Linked DNA regions of Azoarcus olearius. The protein of the gene in region 2 interacts with the protein of the main gene of each other region in a pairwise test. Links are inferred from orthologs where the notes say so. Each region holds a gene or a part of one and is shown on either strand. Other genes may lie near its edges. The genes, in order: leuS and ligA.

Region 1 (11,889 bases), 1.3 Mb from region 2 along the record:
TTCGCTTCCGGCTGGTCCGCTGTGATGCCGGCCCGGTGAAAAACACAATGCCGCCTTTAGGGCGGCATTGTGTTTCACTTCGGGCGCGGTGCCCGTCGCAGTAATGCGGCGAATATCAAACCGCCAATTCCTCGATCGACTTGCCTTGCGCGATCCAGTCGAGCGCCCACTGCGGCTTGCGACCGCGGCCGCTCCAGCCCACGCCCGGCGTTTCCGGATGCCGGTATTTCACCGTCGGCGCTTCCTTCTTCTTGCCGGCCGCGGCTCGACCGCGCTTTGCCGCGGGCTTTTTCTCCGTCGCCGGGACCGGTGCCGATCCGATCAGGTCGCTCAGTGAAAGGCCTTCGTCGGCCGCCATTTTCTGCATCTTCTTGAGGAGGTCGCGGCGGGCGGAATCGCTGCGCCGGCGGATTTCTGCTTCAACCCGCGACTGGAGGCGACGCAGCTGGGTCAGCGACAGAGTCCCTAGTTCCATTATTGCTCCTGGTGAAAATCCGCCACACGGGAGGAGGGTGGCATTTCAAAAGAGGTGGATACGGCGCAGTAAATCGAAACCAACAGACAGATTTCGTAGCGCGACGTTACCCTAAATGAAATCGAGGCGCAAATTGCTAATCCAGCGCGACCTCGACGAGTTGCGGTTTAAGGCAGCGAATCACATCCGTCGGGTTGATTTGCACCAGAAATCCGCGCCGGCCGCCATTGATGAAGATCGACGGGAGGTCGGCAATCGACCGCTCCATGAAAACCGGCATTGGCTTTCGCGTCGCAAACGGCGAAGTGCCACCGACGAGGTAGCCGGAATGGCGGTTTGCGACGTCCGGTTTGCAGGGTTCGATGCGCTTGCGCCCCGCCTGGCGCGCCAGTTCCTTGGTCGATACGGTGCGGTCGCCGTGCATCAGGACGATCAGCGGCTGGGCCTTTTCGTCCTCCATGATCAGGGTCTTAACGACCGCGTGTTCCGGAACGCCCAACTCCCGCGCGGATACTGCGGTGCCTCCGTGCTCCTCGTAAGCGTAGAGGTGGCCGGTGAATTGCACCGCGTTGCGGCGGAGATATTGGGTGGCGGGTGTCTCTGGCGTGTTGGACGATTGCTTCGACATGGGCTCGCGTGACGGGTCGGTGTATTAGCTGCGCGGATGGTGTCTGGCGTGGAGCTGCTTCAAGCGTTCCCGCGCCACATGCGTGTAGATTTGCGTCGTCGAGATATCGGCGTGGCCCAGCAGCAATTGCACGACGCGGAGGTCTGCGCCGTGATTGATCAGGTGCGTGGCAAATGCGTGTCGCAGCGTGTGGGGCGAGATCCGTTGTGCTGGAATTCCTGCCTTGGGTGCGTATTGCTTGATGATGCGCCAGAACATCTGGCGCGTCATTCCGGCGCCGCGCTGGGAAACGAAAACCTCGTCGCATGTCCGCCCGCGCAACAGGGCTGGCCGTGCCTCGCGCAGGTAGCGGCCGAGCCACTCGAGCGCGATGTCACCGGTGGGAACGAGGCGTTCCTTGCTACCTTTGCCGAACACCCGGATTACGCCTTCGCCGGTGCTGATCGCAAAGAGTTTCAATTCCACCAGCTCGGAAACACGAAGCCCGCTCGCATACAGCAATTCAAGCATGCTGCGGTCCCGCAGGCCATGAATCGTGTCGACGTCGGGCGCTGCCAGCAGCGATTCCACCTGTGCTTCGCTGAGGGTGCGGGGAAAGCGTTCGCCGGTCACCGGGGCGTCGAGCTGGACGGTCGGATCCTGAGCGATACGGCGCTGGCCGAGCAGCCCACGGTAAAAGCGGCGCCAGGCCGACATCAGGCGGCGCTGGCTGGCGGGTTTGGCGCGGCGGCTGAATTCGGCGAGATACGCGGTGAGCTGGCTCTCGTCCGCTTCGATCAATTGAGTTCCGCGACCGGCCAGCCAGGCGCCGAATTGCGCGAGATCGCTCCGATAACCGGCAATGGTATTGGCTGCCAGGCCGAATTCCAGCCACAGTGCGTCGCAGAACAGATCGAGTTCGGCGCGCGTCTCCGCCGAGAGCTGTTGTTCGAATGCGGTCACGGACGGGGGGGGGCGTGGTGATCACGAGGTGGGTGCGGCGAGGCCCGAGGGCCTCGCCGACCCGCTTGCTCTACCCCAGAGCAATATCGGCTGGAATCGTGGATTCCCTTGCGGCGATTATGCCACGAACGTCGGATTCCGACGTCTGCCTCGTCTACGTAGAAACCCTTAAGGGCGGGGATTTTCTCACGCCTCGCGTTGATCCCCATCCTGACTTTCGGCTTATCGGCGGATCTCGCCATTGCCGAACACGATCCATTTCTGGCTGGTGAGCCCTTCCAGCCCCACCGGGCCGCGGGCGTGGATCTTGTCCGTGGAAATCCCGATTTCGGCACCGAGGCCGTATTCGAAGCCGTCGGCGAAGCGCGTGGAGGCGTTCACCATGACGGATGCCGAATCCACCTCGCGCAGGAAACGCATCGCATGGGTGTAGTGCTCGGTGAGGATCGCCTCGGTGTGGCCCGAGCTGTAGGTGTTGATATGCGCGATCGCTTCATCCAGGCCCGCCACGACGCGGATCGCGATGATCGGCGCGAGATATTCCTCGTGCCAGTCCTGCTCGGTGGCGGGGCTGAGCCGGGCACCTTCGATGCCGGCTTCGCGCAGCAGCACGAGCGCTTCCGGGCACGCTCGCATCTCGACGTTCCTCGCCGCCAGCATCCGTCCGATGTCGGGCAGGAAACGCGGGGCGACGGCACGGGCCACGAGCAGCGATTCCGTGGTGTTGCAGGTGCCGTAACGCTGGGTCTTGGCGTTCTCTACGATGGGCAGCACCTTCGCCGGGTCGGCATGGTCGTCGACGTACACATGGCAGTTGCCGTCGAGGTGTTTGATGACGGGGACGCGTGCCTCGCTGGAGACTCGCTCGATCAGCCCTTTGCCGCCGCGCGGCACGATCACGTCGACGAATTCGGGCATCGTGATGAGCGCGCCAACCGCAGCCCGGTCCGTCGTTTCCAGCACCTGCACGGCCGTTTGCGGCAGGCCGGCGGCGGCAAGCCCGGTGCGCACGCAGCTTGCAATCGCCTGATTCGAGCGCAGCGCTTCCTTGCCGCCGCGAAGGATCGCGGCGTTGCCGGATTTGAGGCACAGCGCCGCCGCGTCGGCGGTGACGTTGGGCCGCGCCTCGTAGATGATGCCGACCACGCCGAGCGGCACACGCATCTTGCCGACCTGGATGCCGGAAGGGCGGCGCTTGACGTCGGTGATTTCCCCCACCGGGTCGGGGAGTGCCGCAACCTGTTCAAGCCCGGCGGCCATGCCTTCCACGCCCTTGGCGCTCAGCGTCAGGCGGTCGATCAGGGCCTCGTCCAGCCCGGCCGCGCGGGCTTCGGCGAGGTCGGCCGCGTTGGCCGCCAGCAGCGCGTCGCGACTGTCGCGGATGGCTTGCGCCATCGCCACCAGGGCGGAATTCTTGGCATCGGTGGAGGCTGCCGCAAGCGTGCGGGAGGCGGCGCGCGCTTCGCGGCCGACGGTCTGCATGTAGTGCTGGATATCCATCATCGTCACAGGCGGAAAAGCCAAAAAGGGATTAAAGCACTGATCGCGGCGCCCGTGGGCCACGCGCTACATCCGCCGCGGAACGGGTCAGTGACGGCAGAGCCGCAGCGCAAGCTGCAGGAATTCGTCCCACACGTCGCCGTCCGCCAGCCCCTTGATCATCCGGTCGATGCGGGCCGCGTGCATCAGCGCGGCGCGCAGGCGCCCGCCGCCCAGGCGGGCAAGGGCGCGGGTAAGGAGTTGCTTGCGTCGTTCGTCGAAGACGCGTTCGGCCTTGAACAGCGCGGCGAGTGGCTGGCCGGCGTCCTGTCCGGCGCGCAGCAGCGCGAGGCTGCGGGTTTCGTTGGCCAGCGCCCACAGCACCAGCGGAGGCGCCGCGCCCTCGCCGTGCAGGCCTTCGAGCAGACGGGCGCAGCGCGCCGGGTCGCCTTCCAGTACGGCCTGTCGAAGGGTATCGATGTCGTAGCGCGCGACGTTGAGTACGGCTTGCTGGACGTCATCAAGGGTCAGTTGCGCGCCGTGCGGAAACAACAGCCCGAGCTTGAGGATTTCCTGATGTGCCGCGAGCAGGTTGCCTTCCACGTGGTCGGCAATGAAAGCCAGCGCTTCCGCCGGGGCGGTGAGGTGTTGCGCGGCCAGCCGCTGCGCCAGCCACTGAGGAAGGCGTTCGCGTTCCGGCGCGTTTAGCTCGATGACCGTGCCGGCGTCGCCCAATGCCTTGAACCAGCTGGTTTTGCGTGCCTGCCAGTCGAGTTCCGGCAGCGTCACCAGGGTGAGCGTGGCAGCGGGCAGTTGCGCGACATAGCGCTGCAACGCGTCGCCGCCATCGCGCCCCGGCTTGCCGGTGGGAATGCGCAGATCGATGAGCTTGGCGCCGCCAAACAAGGACATGTTGCCGGCGGCGAGTGTCAACGAATCCCAGCGGAAGCCCTGGCCCACCACCAGCGTTTCTCGTTCCGAATAGCCCTGGCGGCGCGCTGCCGCGCGGATTGCGTCGGCGGCTTCGAGCACCAGCAGCGGCTCGTTGCCGTGCAGCACCCAGAGCGGTGCGAGCGGCTTGTCGAGCTGGGCCGCGAGCTGGTCGGGGCGCAAATTCACTGCGGGCGGCGGACCACCGCGAGGCGACGCATCAACTGTTGCACGAGGTCGCTCTGCATGTCGCGGAACAGCAGGTTTTCCTCCTGTTCCTTACCCAGGATCAGCGCGTCGTCGAAGGTGTATTCGCGCCGTGCCAGGATGGCCGTGGGCGGAATCAGCGCGCTGCCGTTCTTGTCCAGCAGCTGGAAGCGCATGCGCTGGGTAAGCTGGTATTCGCGCACCTTGCCGGCGCCGGTCAGGCTCAGGATTTCGCGCTCGCGTTCATTGGCGAGCACCTGCAGCCTGACGTCGGCTTTCGCCGCGTCCTCCACCACGGTCGTGGTGCCGCTGGTGGCGATCTGGCGGCGCAGCAGCGCGCCGAGTTCGGAGAATTCGCTGACGCCGACATGGATGGTGGCGAAGTCGAGCGGTTGCGGGCCGCGCAGGCGGAATCCGCAGCCGGCGAGTGCCGCCGTGGCGCCGGCCGCGGCCAGCAGGGTGAGGGCGCGGCGGCGGGTGAAGGGGGTGGGCATGCGTGCAGTCCTCAAACCACGATATTGACGAGCCGGCCGGGCACGACCACCACCTTCTTCGGCGGCTTGCCTTCCATGAACTTCTGCGCCGCCTCGGAGGCGAGCGCCAGGGCTTCGATGTCGCTCTTGCCGGCGTCCGCGGCGACCTTGACCGAGCCACGCAGCTTGCCGTTGACCTGCAGCATCAGCTCGATCTCGTCCTGCTTGAGCGCGGCTTCCAGGGGTTCCGGCCACGCGGCCTGGACGATGTCGCCGCCGAAGCCGCAGTCCTGCCACAGCGCGTGGGCGATGTGCGGAGTGATCGGCGACAGCAGGCGGACGAGGATGGAGAAGCCTTCCTCGGCGACTTCGGCGTGGGCGGCAGCATCGTCGCGCGGCGCTTTCTCGAGGGCGTTGAGGATCTTCATCGCCGCCGACACCACGGTGTTGAACTGGTGCTTGCCGAAGTCGTAGTTGGCCTGCTTCAGATGGGTGTGGATCTCGCGGCGCACATCGGCGAGCGCGGCCGGCAGCGTGCCGGCGGCGAGCGCGCGGGCAGCCGGCAGTGCCGCACGGAATTCGCTGGCGAAAGCGTGGCCGAAATTCCACACCCGGCGCAGGAAGCGCGAGGCACCTTCAACGCCGGAGTCGGACCATTCCAGCTGCTGGTCGGGCGGCGCGGCGAAGATGATGAACAGGCGCGCGGTGTCGGCGCCGTACTGGTCGACCAGCGCCTGCGGATCGACGCCGTTGTTCTTCGACTTCGACATCTTCTCGGTGCCGCCGATGACTACCGGCAGGCCGTCGCTGGCGAGCTTCGCCGCGGTGATGCGGCCGCGTTCGTCGCGTTCGACCTGGACGTCGGCCGGATTGAGCCATTGCTTCTTGCCGCCGTCGAGTTCGCGGTAATAGGTTTCGGCGACCACCATGCCCTGGGTCAGCAGGTTGGTGAAGGGTTCGGACACATTCACCAGGCCGCAGTCGCGCATCGCGCGGGTGAAGAAACGCGAGTACAGCAGGTGCAGGATGGCGTGCTCGATGCCGCCGATGTACTGGTCGACCGGCGCCCAGTAATTGACCCGCTCATCGACCATCGCGGTGGTGCTGTCGGGCGAGGCGTAGCGCAGGAAGTACCAGGAGGACTCGACGAAGGTGTCCATGGTGTCGGTTTCGCGCCGGGCGGGTTTGCCGCACTTGGGGCAGCTGCACTGGTAGAACTCGGGCATCTTGGCCAGCGGCGAGCCGCGGCCGGTGATCTCGACGTTCTCGGGCAGCACCACCGGCAACTGCTCGTCCGGTACCGGCACGTCGCCGCAGTCGTCGCAGCGCACCATCGGGATCGGGCAGCCCCAGTAGCGCTGGCGCGAGATGCCCCAGTCGCGCAGGCGGTACTGCACGCGCTTGTTGCCGAGGCCCTTGGCGGCGAGGTCGGCGGCGATGGCGTCCACCGCGTCCTGGAAGTGCAGGTTGTCGTACTTGCCGGAATTCACCAGCTTGCCGTGCTCGGCGTAGGCGTCGATCCACGGCGCCGCCACGTTTTCATAGGCGTCGTGGGTGGAGCGCACCACCATCTTGATCGGCAGCTTGTACTTGGTGGCGAAGGCGAAATCGCGTTCGTCGTGGGCGGGCACCGCCATCACCGCGCCTTCGCCGTAGCCCATCAGCACGTAGTTGGCGACCCACACCGGCAGGTATTCGCCCGTGATCGGATGCACCACGCGCAGGCCCGTCGGCATGCCCTTCTTTTCCATCGTCGCGAGATCGGCCTCGGCGACGCCGCCCTGCTTGCATTCGTCGATGAAGGCGGCGAGTTCGGGGTTGCCGGCGGCGGCCTGGGTGGCGAGCGGGTGCTCGGCGGCCACCGCGACGTAGGTGGCGCCCATCAGGGTGTCGCCGCGGGTGGTGAACACCTTGAGCACGCCCGAGCTGCCGATGGTGGAGAGGTCGTAGGGGAAGTGCACTTCCACGCCTTCGGAGCGGCCGATCCAGTTCTTCTGCATCAGCTTGACCTGTTCCGGCCAGCCGGGCAGCCCGTCCAGCGCCTCCAGCAGCTCGTCGGCGTAGGCGGTGATCTTCATGTAGTACATCGGGATTTCGCGCTTTTCCACCAGCGCGCCCGAACGCCAGCCGCGACCGTCGATCACCTGCTCGTTGGCGAGCACGGTTTCATCGACCGGGTCCCAGTTCACCGTGCCCAGCTTCTTGTAGATCAGCCCCTTCTCGAACAGGCGGGTGAACAGCCATTGCTCCCAGCGGTAGTACTCCGGCGTGCAGGTGGCGACCTCGCGCGACCAGTCGATGGCGAAGCCGAGGCGCTTCAACTGGCCCTTCATGTAGTCGATGTTGGCGTAGGTCCACTTGGCCGGCGGCACGTTGTTCTGGATCGCCGCGTTCTCCGCCGGCATGCCGAAGGCGTCCCAGCCCATCGGCTGCAGCACGTTGTAGCCGCGCATACGGTGGAAGCGCGCCAGCACGTCGCCGATGGTGTAGTTGCGCACGTGGCCCATGTGCAGCTTGCCCGACGGGTAGGGGAACATCGACAGGCAGTAGTACTTGGGGCGGGTCGCATCTTCGGTGACGCGGAACGCCGCGGTGGATTCCCAGTGCTGCTGGGCGGCGGTTTCTACGGCTGCCGGTTGGTATTTGTCCTGCATGGGCGGGGGCGCGAAGTCAAGGCGTTGAAAACACGCGAGTATATCGCGAAGCCGTGTCGCGACGGGCTGCGCCCCGCGGGCATGAGTGCGTGCAGGCAAAAAAAATGGCACCCGGCGAGGGGCCGGATGCCATAACTCCAATGAAGGAGAGGAGGGAGACGGTTAGTCCGGCTGCATGGGCAGCCGGATGAATTCAAGATGCGGGCGGGCGACGGCGAACTCAGGCCGCTTCGCGCACATGGGCGGCCACGCGCTGCCAGTTGGCGGAGACGGCAGAGAACACGTCTTCCATCGCAATCAGCGGCAGCAGCCACATGCGGTTCTGGCTGCGCACCAGCGGGGTGACCTGCGGCGTGCACAGGGTGGTCTTTTCCTCATCGAGCAGGCGGAGGAAGTTGTCCATCGCCGAGCCCCAGTATTCCGAGGTGCCGACCCAGCCGGTTTCTGCGGTTGCGGTGCGCACAGCCTTGCGCCACAGGGCTTCGGCGCGTTCGACCGGGATGCCGACGCGGCGTGCATGCCAGGGGAGGGATTTCGGTGTCTGCATTGCGGTTCTCCATTTGGCCGGGTAGGGCCGTCGCACCGGGCAGTGGTTTCGTGGACCACGCCTTCGGGTGCATTTTGCTGTGCTGCAAAAACAATTGCTTTCGATTCTGGTCGTGTAACGACAGGAGGTGCCTCCCTGTCGATGAACGGCGCCTAGCTCATTTGCTGCTATGCACAATCAAAAGATAATGCACTTCGCCCGCTTCTTCAAGGCGGCTTTGTTGCGGATCGGCGACAAGGTGTTGCAGGCGTGACTCACGTCACGTCCCGCGCCTTGGGCGGGATGTCCCGGAGCGCCCGGGTAGAATGGCGGCACCACGAGGAAGCCCCATGTCCAACCTGCTTGCCAACCTTAACGAACAGCAACATCAGGCAGTCACCCTGCCATCCCAGCACGCCCTGATCCTCGCCGGTGCCGGCTCTGGCAAGACCCGCGTGTTGACCACCCGCATCGCCTGGCTGGTGCAGTCGGGCCAGGCCAGCCCGGCGGAAATCCTCGCCGTCACCTTCACTAACAAGGCGGCCAAGGAAATGCATGCCCGCCTCGCCGCGATGCTGCCGATCAACACCCGCAGCATGTGGATCGGCACCTTCCACGGCCTCTGCAACCGGCTGTTGCGGGCCCACCATCGCGATGCTGGCTTGCCGCAGCTGTTCCAGATCCTCGATTCCGGCGATCAGCTCGCTGCGATCAAGCGGCTGCTGAAGACGCTCAACGTCGACGACGAGAAATTCCCGCCGCGCGAGTTGCAGCACTTCATCAATGGCCAGAAGGAAGCCGGCTTCCGCCCCCACGCGGTGGAGGCCTGGGACGACTTCACGCGCCAGCGTGTACAGCTCTACCAGGAGTATGAAGCGCAGTGCCAGCGCGAGTCAGTTGTGGATTTTGCGGAGTTGCTGCTGCGCACCTATGAGCTGCTGGAGCGCAACGAGCCGATCCGGCGCCACTACCAGCGGCGCTTCCGCCACATCCTCGTCGATGAGTTCCAGGACACCAACGTGTTGCAGTACCGCTGGCTGAAGTTGCTCGCCGACGAAGGTCGGGAGGGGGGCGCGTCGCTGTTCTGCGTCGGCGACGACGACCAGTCGATCTACCGCTTCCGCGGCGCAGAGGTCGGCAACATGCGTGACTTCGAGCGAGAGTTCCGGGTGCAGAACGTGATCCGGCTGGAGCAGAACTACCGTTCCCGCGGCAACATCCTCGACGCCGCCAACGCGATCATCCGGAACAACTCCGACCGCCTCGGCAAGAACCTGTGGACCGACCAGGGCGCGGGCGAGCCGATCCGTGTGTTCGAGGCCTTTTCCGATGCCGACGAGGCGCGCTGGCTCGTCGACGAGGTCCGCGGGCTGGTGCGCGACGGCGCGCTGCGCAGCGAGATCGCACTGCTGTACCGCTCCAACGCCCAGTCCCGCGTGCTGGAGCATCAACTGTTTACAGCCGGTGTGCCCTACCGGGTGTATGGCGGCCTGCGCTTCTTCGAACGGCAGGAGATCAAGCACGCGCTCGCCTACCTGCGCCTGATCGCCAATCCCGACGACGACACGGCGTTCGCGCGCGTGGTCAACTTCCCCACGCGCGGCATCGGCGCGCGGTCGCTGGAAGCGCTGCAGGATGCCGCGCGCACCTACAACACCAGCCTGTACGCCACGGTGCCGCACCTGTCGGGCAAGGCCGGCACGGTGCTCGCGCAGTTCGTCCGCCTGGTGGAAGACCTGCGCCGGGACACCGCCCGTCTGCCGTTGCCCGAGCTGATCGACCACGTGCTCGACGCGAGCGGGCTGCGGGCGCACTACAAATCCGAAAAGGAAGGGCAGGAGCGGCTGGAGAACCTGGACGAACTGCTGGGCGCAGGCAGCAATTTCGTCGCCGAGGCGCAAGCGGATGCAGAGGTGCTGGCCGGCGACCACGCCCTGCTCGCGGACTTCCTTGCCCACGCCTCGCTCGAAGCGGGCGACCATCAGGCAGACCAGGGGGCCGACGCGGTGCAGTTGATGACCGTGCATTCGGCCAAGGGGCTGGAGTTCAACGTGGTCTTCGTCTCGGGGCTGGAGGAAGGCCTGTTTCCGCACGAGAACAGCATCCTCGAAGCCGAAGGGCTGGAAGAGGAGCGCCGCCTGATGTACGTGGCGGTGACGCGGGCACGCGAGCGTCTTTACCTCTCCTTCGCGCAGAGCCGCATGCTGCACGGCCAGACGCGCTACAACCTGCGCTCGCGTTTCCTTGAGGAAATCCCGGCCGGGCTCGTCAAGTGGCTGACGCCGCCGAATCCGCGTTCGATGGCGGGCGGCGCGCTCGCCGGCATGGGCGGCGGCTACTTCAAGCCGGGCGCCAGCGTGGCTCCGGTGGCGGCGCGGCAAGCGCGGGGCACGTCGGCGCATCTGCCCAACGGGCTGCGCATCGGCCAGTCGGTGGCGCACGCGAAGTTCGGGCAGGGGGTCATCGTCGCTGCTGAGGGCAGCGGGTCGGACGCGAAGGTGCAGATCAACTTCGGCCCCGCGGGCGTCAAATGGCTGCTGCTGGCGGTGGCGAAGCTGGAGCCGGTGTAAGGCCGGGCGGGTACGGCGCTCAGGCGCCGTACTTGCGTGCCAGCGTGTCGTGCAGGGCGACGAACTCCTGCGACAGCTTGTGCTTGGGTTCAAGGTGGATCATCGGGCGCGCCTGTTCATGCGACTCCTTGATCTTCACCGAGGCCGACAGGTAGGGCGACAGCACCGGCAGGCCCTCGTCGATCAGCTCCTGCACCACTTTCTGCGGCAGGCTCGCGCGCGGCTGGTACTGATTGACCACGATGCCTTCGACCGCGAGGTCGCGGTTGTGGTCGGCGCGGATCTCGTCGACATTTTCCAGCAGCGCGTAGAGCGCGCGGCGCGAGAAGTCGTCACAGTCGAACGGAATCAGGCAGGCGTTGGCGGCGATCAGCGCCGAGCGGGTGTAGAAGTTCAGTGCCGGCGGGGTGTCGATATAGACGCGGTCGTAGCTGTCGGCGAGTTCGTCCAGCGCGTCGCGCAACTTGTAGATCTTGTAGCGCGACTCCAGCTTGCTTTGCAGTTCCTCCAGCTGCGGATGGGACGGCATCAGGTCCAGCCGGTCGAAGGGCGTGGCGACCACGAAGTCTGCGGTGCGGCGCGGGTTGAGCTTGAAGTTGAGGGTCTGGTCGAAGAAGCCCGCCAGTGTCGCGTCCACTTCTTCGGCGCTGTCGCCCAGCAGGTAATGGGTGGAATTGCCCTGCGGGTCGAGGTCGATCACCAGCGTGCGCAAGCCCTGCTGGGCGCTGATCGCGGCCAGGTTGCAGGTGATGGTGGATTTGCCGACCCCGCCTTTCTGATTGAACACCACGCGCCGCATCGCTACCCCTGTTTGCCCTGTCCGAAGGTGCGGGCATTGTGCCAAAAAACCGGGCACCGGCCCTAATCCCCGCCAATATGCGGAAATCCGGGGGGCTTTGCGCGGGCGCCGTAATGCAAAGGCCGCGGGCCTTGCGTTAAACTCGACACTCGTCATCTTTCATGACCGCACCGGCCCACTCCCCGAAGCCGGACGGCATGCGGGCC
Region 2 (11,740 bases):
GGCATGATCTCGCGCATCATCGAGGCCCGTCCGGAGGAAATCCGCGGCTTTCTCGAAGAGGCCGCCGGCGTCACCAAGTACCGCGAACGCCGCAAGGAAACCGAGGGCCGGCTGACCGATGCGCGCGACAATCTCGCGCGTCTCGACGACATCCGGATGGAACTCGGCGAGCGCATCGGCCATCTCGAAGCGCAGGCGGAGGTGGCCGAACGCTACCAGCGGCTGAGCACGGCGCACGTCGAGAAGCAGCAGTTGCTGTGGTTGCTGAAACGTAACGAGGCGAAGGCGGAACGCGACCGCGTCGCCGAGGAGCTGAACCGCAACACGCTGCGGATCGAAGCGGACAGCGCCCGTCTGCAGGAGCTGGAAGCGGCCGTGGAGAGCGCGCGCGAAAGCCACTTCGCCGCCTCCGAAGCGGTTCATCTCGCCCAGAGCGACCTCTTTGCCGTCAGCGCGGAGGTCACCCGGCTCGAAACCGAACTGCAGCACCTGGGTGAAGCCCGCAAGCGCCTCGAAGCGCGGCTGGCGCAGCTCGACACCGATCAGCTGCACTGGAGTGACCGGCGCGAATCGCTGACCGAGGAGCGCGAGCGCTGGCTCGGTCTCGCGGACAACGCGGCCATGCGTGCGGAGCAGGCCGAAGCCCGCCACGCCGAGATCTCCGACCGCCTGCCTGACGCCGACGCGGCGCGCCAGAGCGCCGAAACCACCGTCAATTCGGCACGACGCGAACTCGCGCAGACCGAGCAACAATTGCGCGTCGAAGAAGCCAATCGTGCCAGCGCCCAGCGCGCACTCGACGCTCTGCAGCAGCGCCGTGCCCGGCTGGAAGGCGAGCGGGGCAACATCCAGGGCCCCGACGAGCGCGACCTCGAGGAGCGCGAGGCGCGGATGGAAATGCTGCAGGAGGCGCTGGAAGAGCGCCAGCATGACCTCTCGGCATTGCAGTCGCGCTTGCCGGATGCCCAGGGGGCGCTGAAGAGTGCGCTCGATCACGAACGCGCAGTGCAGCGCCGCCTGACCGAGCTGCGCGCCCGCCGTGAAGCACTGGTCCAGCTCCAGGCCAAGGTGCAGTCGCAGGGCAAGCTTGGCGACTGGCTGCGGCGCCACGGCCTTGCCGAACTGCCCCCGCTGTGGCGGGTGTTGCGCGTGGCGGAAGGATGGGAATCGGCGGTGGAGGCGGTGCTGCGCGAACGCCTCGCGGCGCTGATGACCGCGCCGGCGGACGCTGACAATGCGGCGCTCAGCCTGCTCGACGAGGCGCCGCCCGAATCGCTGGCGCTTGCACTCGATGCCGGCGCGGCCTGTCCGGCCGACTTGGTGGCACCTGCCGGCACAGTGCCGCTGGCAGACAGGATCACGCTGACGGACACCAGCCTGCAGCCCTTGGTGCGCGACTGGCTGGCCGGCCACTTTGCCGTCGACAACCTCGCCGACTGGCTACCCCGCCGCGCCGAACTGCCCGCCGGCACCGTGCTGGTCAGCCGCCTGGGCCAGACCCTGAGCCGCCATGCGCTGACCCACTTCGTGCCCGACAGCCGCACCCACGGCGTGATGGAACGTCAGCGCGAAATCGATACGCTTGCCAGCGAACAGCAGGCGCTGGAAGAAGAGGCGCACCTCGCCCATGATGCCTTGCTGGCCGCCGAAGCCAGCGCGACCGAGTTGCAGGAGCGCACCAACACCCTGCGCCGCGACATCCAGGCGGCGCAGGCTCAGGTGCATGCCGAGCAGGTCGAGCTGCTGAAGCTGCAGCAGGCGCGCAGCCGCGCCGACGAGCGCCACGCCCAGCTCGCGCATGACCTCGGCGACCTTGTACACCTCGAAGCCACCGAGCGCGAACATCTGGCCCGCGCCGATCTCGAATCCGCCCGCGCAGCCGGACTCGCCGAGCTTCAACGCCATCGCCTCGACGCCGCGACCGAAGTGCTGCGTGAGCGCGAGCAAAGCCTGCGCGAACTGCGCACGCTGGAGCAGGCGGCCGCGCGCGAGCTGCAGGAAGTGAAGTTCTCCGAACGGGAATGCGCCGGCAAGCTCGATGACATCGCGCGCAACCTCCAGCTCGCCGCCGACCAGCTCGACCGCATCGTGGCCGAGCAGGCGAGCCGCCGCCAGGAACTCGACGCCACCGACGACGCCCGCAGCCACGACGCACTGCAGGAAGCGCTCGGCCTGCGCAGCAGCCGCGAAGCGGCGCTCGCCGCGCGCCGCGACGCGCTGGAGCACGCCGCCGCCCTGCTGCGCCAGACGGAAGAAATGCGGCTGCGCACCGAGCAGGAGGCCGCGCCCGCCCGTGCCCGCGTGGCAGAGCTGCGGCTCGCTGTTCAAGCTGCGGAGCTGGCCGCGGCCCAGCACGAGGAACGCCTGCGCGAAGCCCAGGCCGACGAGGCCGCGCTCGCGCCGCTGCTCACGCCCGACCTCAAGGAAACCAGCCTGCAGCGCGAAGTCGGGCGGCTGGCGCGTGAAATCGCCGAACTGGGGGCAGTGAACCTCGCCGCGCTCGACGAGCTGCGCAGCGCAAGCGAACGAAAGTCGTATCTCGACGCGCAGACCGAGGACCTGCTGCAGGCGATCGGCACGCTGGAAGACGCGATCCGCCGCATCGACCGCGAAACGCGCGAGCAACTGCAGGAAACCTACAATACCGTCAATCAGCAGTTCGCCACCTTGTTCCCGCAGCTCTTCGGCGGGGGCCGTGCCGAACTGGTGCTGACCGGCGACGAAATCCTCGATGCCGGCATCCAGATCGTGGCCCAGCCGCCGGGCAAGAAGAACACCTCGATCCAGCTGCTGTCCGGTGGCGAGAAGGCGCTCACGGCGATCGCGCTGGTGTTCGCGATGTTCCAGCTCAATCCGGCGCCGTTCTGCATGCTTGACGAGGTAGACGCCCCGCTGGACGATACCAATACCGAGCGGTATGGCCAGATGGTCAAACGCATGTCATCTCAGACACAATTCATCTTCATCAGCCACAGCAAGATCACGATGGAAATCGCCCAGCAACTCGTCGGTGTGACGATGCAGGAGCAGGGCGTGTCGCGCGTGGTGGAAGTCGATATGGAGGAAGCGCTGCGCCTGGCCGAAGCGGCCGCAGCGTGATCAAGGGAAAAGAAAATGGATAGCGAACTTCAAGTCGCATTGATCGGCGCCGGCGCCGCCCTCGTGGTACTCATCGTGGCCTATAACAAATGGCAGGAACGCAAGCACCGCCGCCGTGCGGAGCAGGCATTCAAGTCCGATCACCGCGACGTGCTGCTCGAACCGGACGGCGCTGACGCGACCGATGGCGCGCGGGTGGAGCCGAGCTTCGACAGTGATGGCGGGGACAACGAGCCCGTCATCGGAACGCCGGCGGCTGCGCCGCGCCCGGTGCGCGAAGCCGCAACCCGGCGCAGCGTGCCCGAAAAGCCCGCAGAACTCGACACCCGTGCCGATTGCGTGATCCTGATCGAAGCCATCGAGCCGCTCGATGTGCCGCGCCTGTGGGCGGCGCAGCAGCAACAGCTGGACGGCCTCAGCAAGCCGGTGCGCTGGTTCGGTTTCGACGACGGCGGCAATGTGTGGCGGCCGCTCAATGTCCACAGCGCCGGCGCCTACCACTGGTTCTGCGCCGCGATGCAGCTGGTCGATCGCAACGGCCCGATCGGCGAAACCGACTTCATGCGTTTCTCGGGCGGCGTGCAGCGCATCGCCGAGCAGTTCTTCGCGGTACCCGCCGGTCTCCCGGCGCGCGTGCAGGCGCTGGGCGGCGCCACCGAACTCGACCGTTTCTGCGCCGATGTCGACGTCCAGATCGGCATCAACGTGGTGGCCACGCAGCAACCCTTCCTCGGCACCAAGCTGCGCGGCCTCGCGGAGGCGGAAGGCCTGACTCTGGCCGACGACGGCAGCTTCCACATGCGCGACGAGGCGGGTAACACCGTGTTCACCCTGTCCAACCTCGAACCCTCGCTGTTCACCGCCGAAAACCTGCGCACCGTGCAAACCCACGGCATCACGCTGGTGATCGATGTGCCGCGGGTGGCCAACGGCGCCGCCTGCTTCGAGCGCATGATGCAGCTTGCGACCCACCTGGCCGGTGCGCTGCAGGGCGTCGTCGTGGATGACAACCGCGCGCCTTTCGGCGTCGACGCGGCGGGAATGATCCGCAGCCAGATCGCGCAGTTCCAGGACCGCATGGCCAGCCACGACATCCCCGCCGGCGGCCCGCTCGCCCTCCGCCTTTTCGCTGCCTGACACGATGCCGCTGTTTGCCGATGCTGCCGCGCGGGCGGCGACCCTGCGGGCGGAAATCGCCCGCCATAACCACGCCTACTACGTCCTCGACACGCCGACGATTCCGGACGCCGAGTACGACCGCCTGTTTCGCGAACTGCAGGATATCGAGGCGGCGCACCCCGAGTTGCTCACGCCCGATTCGCCCACCCAGCGGGTCGGCGGCGCGCCGCTTCCTGAACTGGTGCCGGTGCGCCATGCGGTGCCGATGTTGTCCATCCGCACGGAGACCGACACCACGGCGCAAGGCGTCCACAACTTCGACACCCGGGTGCGAAACGCGCTCGGCCTGGGCGACGGCGACCCCGCAGTGGAATACCTGGGCGAACTCAAGTTCGACGGTCTCGCCATCAGCCTGCGTTACGAACACGGCGTGCTGGTTCGGGCAGCCACGCGCGGCGATGGCGAAACCGGCGAGGACGTCACCCACAACGTGCGCACGATCCAGCAGATTCCGCTACGCCTGCACGGGGCGACCCCTGCGGTCATCGAGGTCCGCGGCGAGATCTACATGCGGCGCGACGACTTCGAAGCACTCAACAACCGCCAGCGCGAAGCGGGCGACAAGGTCTTCGTCAACCCGCGCAACGCCGCGGCCGGCGCCGTACGCCAGCTTGATCCGCGCATCGCCGCGCGCCGTCCCTTGTCCTTCTTCGCCTACGGGCTCGGGGAGCATGCCGGGTTCGATCTGCCCGCTACGCAGGCGGAACTATTGACCCGCCTCGCCGCGTTCGGCGTGCCGGTATGCGAGCACCGGGAGGTCTCCTCGGGCCCGGAGGGCCTGATTGCCTTCCACGACCGCATCGCCGCATTGCGCAACGAACTGCCCTACGACATCGACGGCGTGGTCTACAAGGTGAACCGCGTCGACCTGCAGCGCGAACTCGGTTTCGTCACCCGCGAGCCGCGCTGGGCGGTGGCGCACAAGTACCCGGCGCAGGAAGAGATCACGCGCCTCGCCGGCATCGACGTGCAGGTTGGCCGCACCGGCGCACTCACGCCTGTGGCAAGGCTGGAGCCGGTCTTCGTCGGCGGCGTCACGGTTACCAACGCAACCCTGCACAACCAGGACGAGATCGACCGCAAGGACGTGCGCGTCGGCGACTGGGTGATCGTGCGCCGCGCGGGCGACGTGATTCCCGAAGTTGTCGGCCCGGTGCTGGAGCGCCGCGAAGGCGAACCGCCGCGCTTCAACCTGCTGGCGAGCTATCCGACCTGTCCGGTGTGCGGCTCGCACGTGGTGCGCGGCGAGGACGAGGCGGTGGCGCGCTGCAGCGGCGGCCTGTTCTGCCCGGCGCAGCGCAAGCAGGCGCTGTTGCATTTCGCGGGCCGCCGCGCGATGGACATCGAAGGACTCGGCGACAAACTGGTCGAGCAACTCGTCGATGCCAGCATCGTGAAGACGCCGGCCGACCTCTACAAGCTCGGCATCCTCGCGCTCGCCAATCTGGAGCGCATGGGTGAGAAGTCCGCGCAGAACCTGTTGGCGGCCATCGAGAAGAGCCGCAATACCACGCTCGCCCGCTTCATCTTCGCGCTCGGCATCCGCAACGTCGGCGAAGCCACCGCGAAGGATCTCGCCCGCCATTTCGGCAGCCTCGATGCATTGCTGGCGGCGGACGAGGGCGCGCTGCAACAAGTGCCGGACGTCGGCCCGGTGGTCGCAAAGTGCATTGCGGAGTTTTTCGCCGAGGCCCACAACGTCGAGGTGGTCGAGCAACTGCGCGCAGCCGGCCTGCGTTGGGAGGAGGGCGCGCCCGCGGCGCCGGCCAGCGGCAGCGTCGCAGGCCTGACCTTCGTAATCACCGGCACGCTGCCGACACTGTCGCGCGACGAGGCGAAGGCGCTGATCGAGGCCCACGGCGGCAAGGTCAGCGGTTCGGTTTCCAAGAAGACGGATTACCTGGTGGCGGGGGCCGAAGCCGGTTCCAAGCTCGCCAAGGCGCAGGATCTCGGGGTGGACATCGTCGATGAGGACGGTCTGCGCCGATTGCTGGAATCGGGCGAACAGTCGCCCATCAACAACAAGGACGGAGTCCCAGAATGAAAAAGGTCACCAAGGCGGTCTTTCCGGTTGCGGGCATGGGCACGCGCTTCCTGCCGGCCACCAAGGCCAGCCCGAAGGAAATGCTGCCGGTCGTCGACAAGCCGCTGATCCAGTACGCGGTCGAAGAAGCCGTCGCTGCCGGCATCACCGACATGATCTTCATCACCGGCCGCACCAAGCGTGCGATCGAGGACCACTTCGACAAGGCCTACGAACTCGAGACCGAACTCGAAGCCCGTGGCAAGAAGGAACTGCTGGAAGTGGTCGCCAAGACCGTGCCCAAGGGCATGAACTGCGTCTACATCCGCCAGTCCGAAGCGCTCGGCCTCGGCCACGCGGTGCTGTGCGCCTCCGCGGTGGTGGGCGACGACGAGCCCTTCGCGGTCATCCTCGCCGACGACCTGCTCGACAACCACGGCGGCAAGCCGGTGATGGCGCAGATGAGCGAGGTCTATAACTATCACCGCTGCTCGGTGCTCGGCACCATGAACGTGCCGCGCCAGGAAACCCGCCAGTACGGCATCGTCAGCACCGAAAGCCAGAGCGGCAACATCCAGCGCGTGACCGGCATCGTCGAGAAGCCGAAGCCCGAGGAAGCGCCGACGACCCAGGCGGTGGTCGGCCGCTACATCCTGACCCCCCGCATTTTCGAGCATCTGCGCGCGCTCAAGCCGGGCGCAGGTGGCGAACTGCAGCTGACCGATGCGATCGCCTCGCTGCTGAAGGAAGAAGCCGTGCTCTCCTACCAGTACGAGGGCGTGCGCTATGACTGCGGCTCCAAGCTCGGCTACCTGAAGGCTGCGGTGGAATTCGGCCTGCGCCACCATGAAGTGGGGGCTGAATTCGCGGCCTACCTCAACGACCGCTTCCCGGGCGAGTTGGCGAAGAAGAAGGAAAAGTAAGCCGCAGCGGCGGGGGCGGGCAGCGCCTGCCTCCTGCTATGGCGGATGTGGGAAGCGCCGCGGACCGCGGCGCTTTTTTTCGCCGTCGATCGGGGGAGTGGCGGGGGAAGGACGGGGCGGTGGCTTGAACCCCATCCCCATCCCGGCCTTCCCCTTGAAGGGGAAGGGGCCAAACCGCCGCGGCCTGAAACCCCAGCGCTATCCGGAAAGAAAAACGCCCCGCCTGAATCAACAGGCGGGGCGTTCGTTTGCGGCGGCAGCGCGCTTACGCGGCGTCGGCCTTGGCCGCGCGCTTGCGGTCGGTTTCCTTCAGGTGACGCTTGCGCAGGCGGATGTTCTTCGGCGTGATCTCGACCAGCTCGTCGTCGGCGATGAACTCGATTGCGGATTCCAGCGTCAGCGCGATCGGCGGGATCAGGCGCACCGCTTCGTCGGTACCCGAGGCGCGCACGTTGGTGAGCTGCTTGCCCTTGATCGGGTTCACGACGAGGTCGTTGTCGCGGGTGTGGATGCCGATGATCATGCCTTCGTACAGCGCTTCGCCCGGGCTCACGAACATGCGGCCGCGGTCCTGCAGGTTCCACAGCGCGTAGGCCACGGCTTCGCCATCGTTCTGCGAGATCAGCACGCCGTTGCGGCGCTCGGCCATCGAGCCGGCCATCGGGCTGTAGTCGTCGAACACGTGGGAGGCGAGGCCGGTGCCGCGCGTCATGGTGAGGAATTCGCCCTGGAAGCCGATCAGGCCGCGGGCCGGGATGCGGTATTCCAGACGCACGCGCCCCTTGCCGTCCGGCTGCATGTCCTGCAGCTCGCCGCGGCGGCGGCCGAGTTCTTCCATCACGCCGCCCTGGTGGTCTTCTTCCACGTCCACCGTCAGCATTTCGTACGGCTCGCACTTCACGCCGTCGATTTCCTTGTACACCACGCGCGGACGGCCCACCGCCAGCTCATAGCCTTCGCGGCGCATGTTTTCCAGCAGGATGGTGAGGTGCAGTTCGCCACGCCCGGAGACTTCGAACACGTCGGAGTCGCCGGTGTAGTTCACCCGCAGCGCCACGTTCTTCAGCAGTTCCTTTTCCAGGCGCTCGCGGATCTGGCGGCTGGTGACGAACTTGCCTTCGCGGCCGGCGAGCGGCGAGCTGTTGACCATGAAGTTCATGGTCAGCGTCGGCTCGTCCACCGCGATCGGGGTCAGGCCCTCGAGACAGTCGGGGTCGCACAGCGTCACGCCGATGTTGACCTGCTGGATACCCGCCACGAGCACGATGTCGCCGGCCTCGGCGGATTCGGCGGGGGAGCGCTCCAGGCCCTTGAAGGTGAGGATCTGGCTGACCTTGCCCTTGCCGCGGTTCTCATCGCCATACATCACCACCAGTTCCTGGTTGGGCTTGATGCGGCCGCGCTTGATGCGGCCGATGCCGAGCTGGCCCATGTAGGTGGAGTAGTCGAGCGAACAGACCTGCAGCTGCAGCGGGCCATCGGCGTCGACTTCCGGCGGCGGCACGTGCTTGAGGATCGCGTCGAACAGCGGACGCATGTCCTTGCGCTCGTCGTCGATGTTTTCGACCGCGAAGCCGTTGAGGCCGGAGGCGTAGATCACCGGGAAGTCGAGCTGCTCTTCGGTAGCGCCGAGCTTGTCGAAGAGGTCGAAGGTGTGGTTGATCACCCAGTCCGGACGCGCGCCCGGGCGGTCGATCTTGTTGATCACGACGATGGGCTTGAGGCCGAGCGCCAGCGCCTTGCGGGTGACGAAGCGCGTCTGCGGCATCGGGCCTTCGACCGCATCGACCAGCAGCAGCACGCTGTCGACCATCGACAGCACGCGCTCGACTTCGCCGCCGAAGTCGGCGTGCCCCGGGGTGTCGACGATGTTGATGTGGGTTTCGCCATACTGGATGGCACAGTTCTTCGAGAGGATGGTGATGCCGCGTTCCTTCTCGATATCGTTCGAGTCCATGACCCGCTCGGCAACTTGCTGGTTATCGCGGAAGGTGCCGGACTGGCGCAGGAGCTGGTCCACCAGGGTGGTCTTGCCATGGTCGACGTGAGCGATGATGGCGATGTTGCGAATGGCGCGGGACATGGAGGCGGGAAGTCTTTGAAAAGGCGCGGATTCTAACACGTGCTGCGGCGTCGCAGCATGAATTCCGCGGGGGCGGGAGGGGGCCGCGTGCTAGAATCCGCGCCCTTCGTCGAGGAGTGCCCACATGCTCGCAATCATCGGTGGTAGCGGACTGACCCAGCTTTCTACGCTGGAAGTCGTGCGTCGCGAGGTCTGTCGCACCCCCTATGGCGAGCCCTCCGGCGCACTCACTTTCGGCACGCTTGCCGGCAAGCCGGTGGTCTTTCTCGCCCGCCATGGCTACGGCCATACGATTCCGCCGCACCTGGTGAACTACCGCGCCAACATCTGGGCGCTGCATCAGGCACGGGCCACCGCGGTGGTGTCGGTCGCGTCGGTGGGCGGAATCCGCGCCGATTTCGCGCCGGGCACGCTCGCGGTGCCGGACCAGATCATCGACTACACCTGGGGCCGCAAGAACACCTTCTTCGATGGCGGCGAGGCCCCTGTCCGTCACATCGACTTCACCCACCCCTACGACGAAAAACTGCGCCGCAGCCTGCTCGCGGCGGCAACCGACGCGGGCGAACCGATCTTCGACGGCGGCGTGTACGCCAGCATGCAGGGGCCGCGGCTGGAAACCGCCGCCGAAATCAACCGCCTGGAACGCGACGGCGCCGATCTGGTGGGCATGACCGGCATGCCGGAAGCCGCCCTCGCACGCGAACTGGATCTGCCCTACGCGGCGCTGAACGTGGTGGTGAACTACGCGGCGGGACGTTCGTCCAGCGAGCACGGCATCCACTTCGACAGCATCGAACTGGTGTTGCAGGAAGCGATGCTGCGGGTGCGGCGCGTGCTGGAAGCCCTGTGCCGGGCCGGTTGAGCCGCGCGGTACTTCAGCTGGCGCCGCTGTCCAGTGCGGTGAGGTGGCGCTTCAGGCGGTTCAGCAGATCGAGCAGCTGAATCTTCTCGTCGTGGTCGAGCCCCGCAAACAGTTCGATCACCCAGTTTTCGTGCGAACTCGCCATCTGCCGGAACAGGCGCTTGCCTTCCGGGGTGAGATGCACCGTGTAGGCCCGGCGATCGCGCGGATCGTCGCGGCGCTCCACCAGCCCTTCTTCCACCAGCTTGTCGGTCAGCCCGGTCACGTTGCCGCCGGTGACCATCAGCCGGCGCGACAGCTCGCGCATCTTGAGGCCTTCCGGGTTGCGGTCGAGCTGTGCCATCAGGTCGAAGCGCGGCAGCGTCGAATCGAAACCGGTGCGCAACTGGTTGCGCAGGCGCGATTCGACGATGTTGGTGCAGGTCAGCAGCCGCAGCCACACCCGCAGGGCCTCGTGGTCCGTGTCGGTGGCGCGGGTTTCATGGTCGATGATGTCCGGGTCGGCGTTGGACGGCGTTTCGGTCTGTTCTAGCGTCATGGCGATACCTGCAGCGTGCATTGGATGGGCGGAGAGCGCCCTTGCCGGTCATTCTAACGCGTGAATCGGTTAAATCATTCACGCTTAAATTGATTTGATCGGCAGGTATTTTGCGTCCGGTGCGAGCAGAAGCCGGCAAAACCTCACCCCAGCGCCTTCAGCCGGAAGCGCTGCAGCTTGCCGGTCTCGGTGCGGGGCAGGGTGTCGACGTAGGCGATGGCGCGCGGGTACTTGTAGGGCGCCACGGTCTGCTTGACGAAGTCCTGCAGGGTTTTCGTCATCGCCTCGTCGCCGACCTGGCCGGGCTTGAGCACGACGAAGGCCTTGATGATCTGGCCGCGGTCGGGGTCGGGCACGCCGATCACGCCGCATTCGGCCACCGCGGGGTGGGCCAGCAACGCCCATTCCACCTCGGGGCTGGAGACGTTGTAGCCGGAGGTGACGATGATGTCGTCCACCCGCGCGTGGTAGTAGAAGTAGCCGTCCGCATCCATGTGGAAGGCGTCGCCCGGCAGGTTCCAGCCGTTCTTCACGTAGTTCTGCTGGCGCTCGTCGGCGAGGTAGCGGCAGCCGGTCGGCCCTTTGATCGCGAGCTTGCCCACTTCGCCCGGGGGCAGCGGGTTCATGTCGTCATCGACGATCATGCCGGTGTAGCCCGGCAGCAGCTTGCCGAGCGCGCCGGGTCGGTAGTCGTCCGGGCCGGAGGCAATGTAGATGTGGATCATCTCGGTGCCGCCGATACCGTCGTGGATCTGGATGCCGCTCGCCTCGCGCCACTTGTCGCGGGTGTCGGTGGGCAGCGCCTCGCCGGCGGAAACACACTTCTTCAGGCTGGCGATGTCGTACTTGCCCACCAGGCCCGCCATCTGACGGTAGGCGGTGGGCGAGGTGAAGCAGACCGTGGCCTGGTGGTCCTGGATCGCCTGCATCAGCGGTTCGGGCGCGAGCTTTTCGAGCAGCACGGTGCTGGCGCGCGCCCACAGCGGAAAGCACAGCAGGCCGCCAAGGCCGAAGGTGAAGGCGAGCGGCG

What was found.
Region 1: the proteins of ligA (region 2) and leuS interact in binary tests that used the Escherichia coli proteins (3 or more experiments, as listed by UniProt). The link is inferred for Azoarcus olearius from one-to-one orthologs.

The regions. Positions count from the first base shown.
Region 1 is NZ_CP016210.1:3,617,673-3,629,561, reverse strand. The notes cover bases 4,967-8,094. They hold leuS (leucine--tRNA ligase), read right to left. Parts: upstream 7,789-8,094; coding sequence 5,167-7,788; downstream 4,967-5,166. Other genes in these bases: dqs_RS16525 (hypothetical protein), read right to left, coding at 8,009-8,094; dqs_RS16535 (LPS-assembly lipoprotein LptE), read right to left, coding at 4,967-5,155. In the rest of the region: dqs_RS16565 (dihydroneopterin aldolase), read left to right, coding at 1-25; dqs_RS16560 (H-NS histone family protein), read right to left, coding at 116-358; ybaK (Cys-tRNA(Pro) deacylase), read right to left, coding at 612-1,103; site-specific tyrosine recombinase XerD, read right to left, coding at 1,128-2,045; dqs_RS16545 (glutamate-5-semialdehyde dehydrogenase), read right to left, coding at 2,268-3,545; holA (DNA polymerase III subunit delta), read right to left, coding at 3,633-4,643; more of dqs_RS16535, read right to left, coding at 4,640-4,966; more of dqs_RS16525, read right to left, coding at 8,095-8,335; dqs_RS16520 (UvrD-helicase domain-containing protein), read left to right, coding at 8,665-10,884; dqs_RS16515 (ParA family protein), read right to left, coding at 10,904-11,683.
Region 2 is NZ_CP016210.1:2,296,121-2,307,860, reverse strand. What follows is about bases 3,803-6,781. They hold ligA (NAD-dependent DNA ligase LigA), read left to right. Parts: upstream 3,803-4,240; coding sequence 4,241-6,322; downstream 6,323-6,781. Other genes in these bases: galU (UTP--glucose-1-phosphate uridylyltransferase GalU), read left to right, coding at 6,319-6,781; dqs_RS10595 (cell division protein ZipA), read left to right, coding at 3,803-4,236. Outside these bases: chromosome segregation protein SMC, read left to right, coding at 1-3,099; more of dqs_RS10595, read left to right, coding at 3,115-3,802; more of galU, read left to right, coding at 6,782-7,224; translational GTPase TypA, read right to left, coding at 7,490-9,307; dqs_RS10575 (S-methyl-5'-thioinosine phosphorylase), read left to right, coding at 9,432-10,172; dqs_RS10570 (MarR family winged helix-turn-helix transcriptional regulator), read right to left, coding at 10,186-10,710; dqs_RS10565 (AMP-binding protein), read right to left, coding at 10,854-11,740. UniProt on the Escherichia coli protein: DNA ligase that catalyzes the formation of phosphodiester linkages between 5'-phosphoryl and 3'-hydroxyl groups in double-stranded DNA using NAD as a coenzyme and as the energy source for the reaction.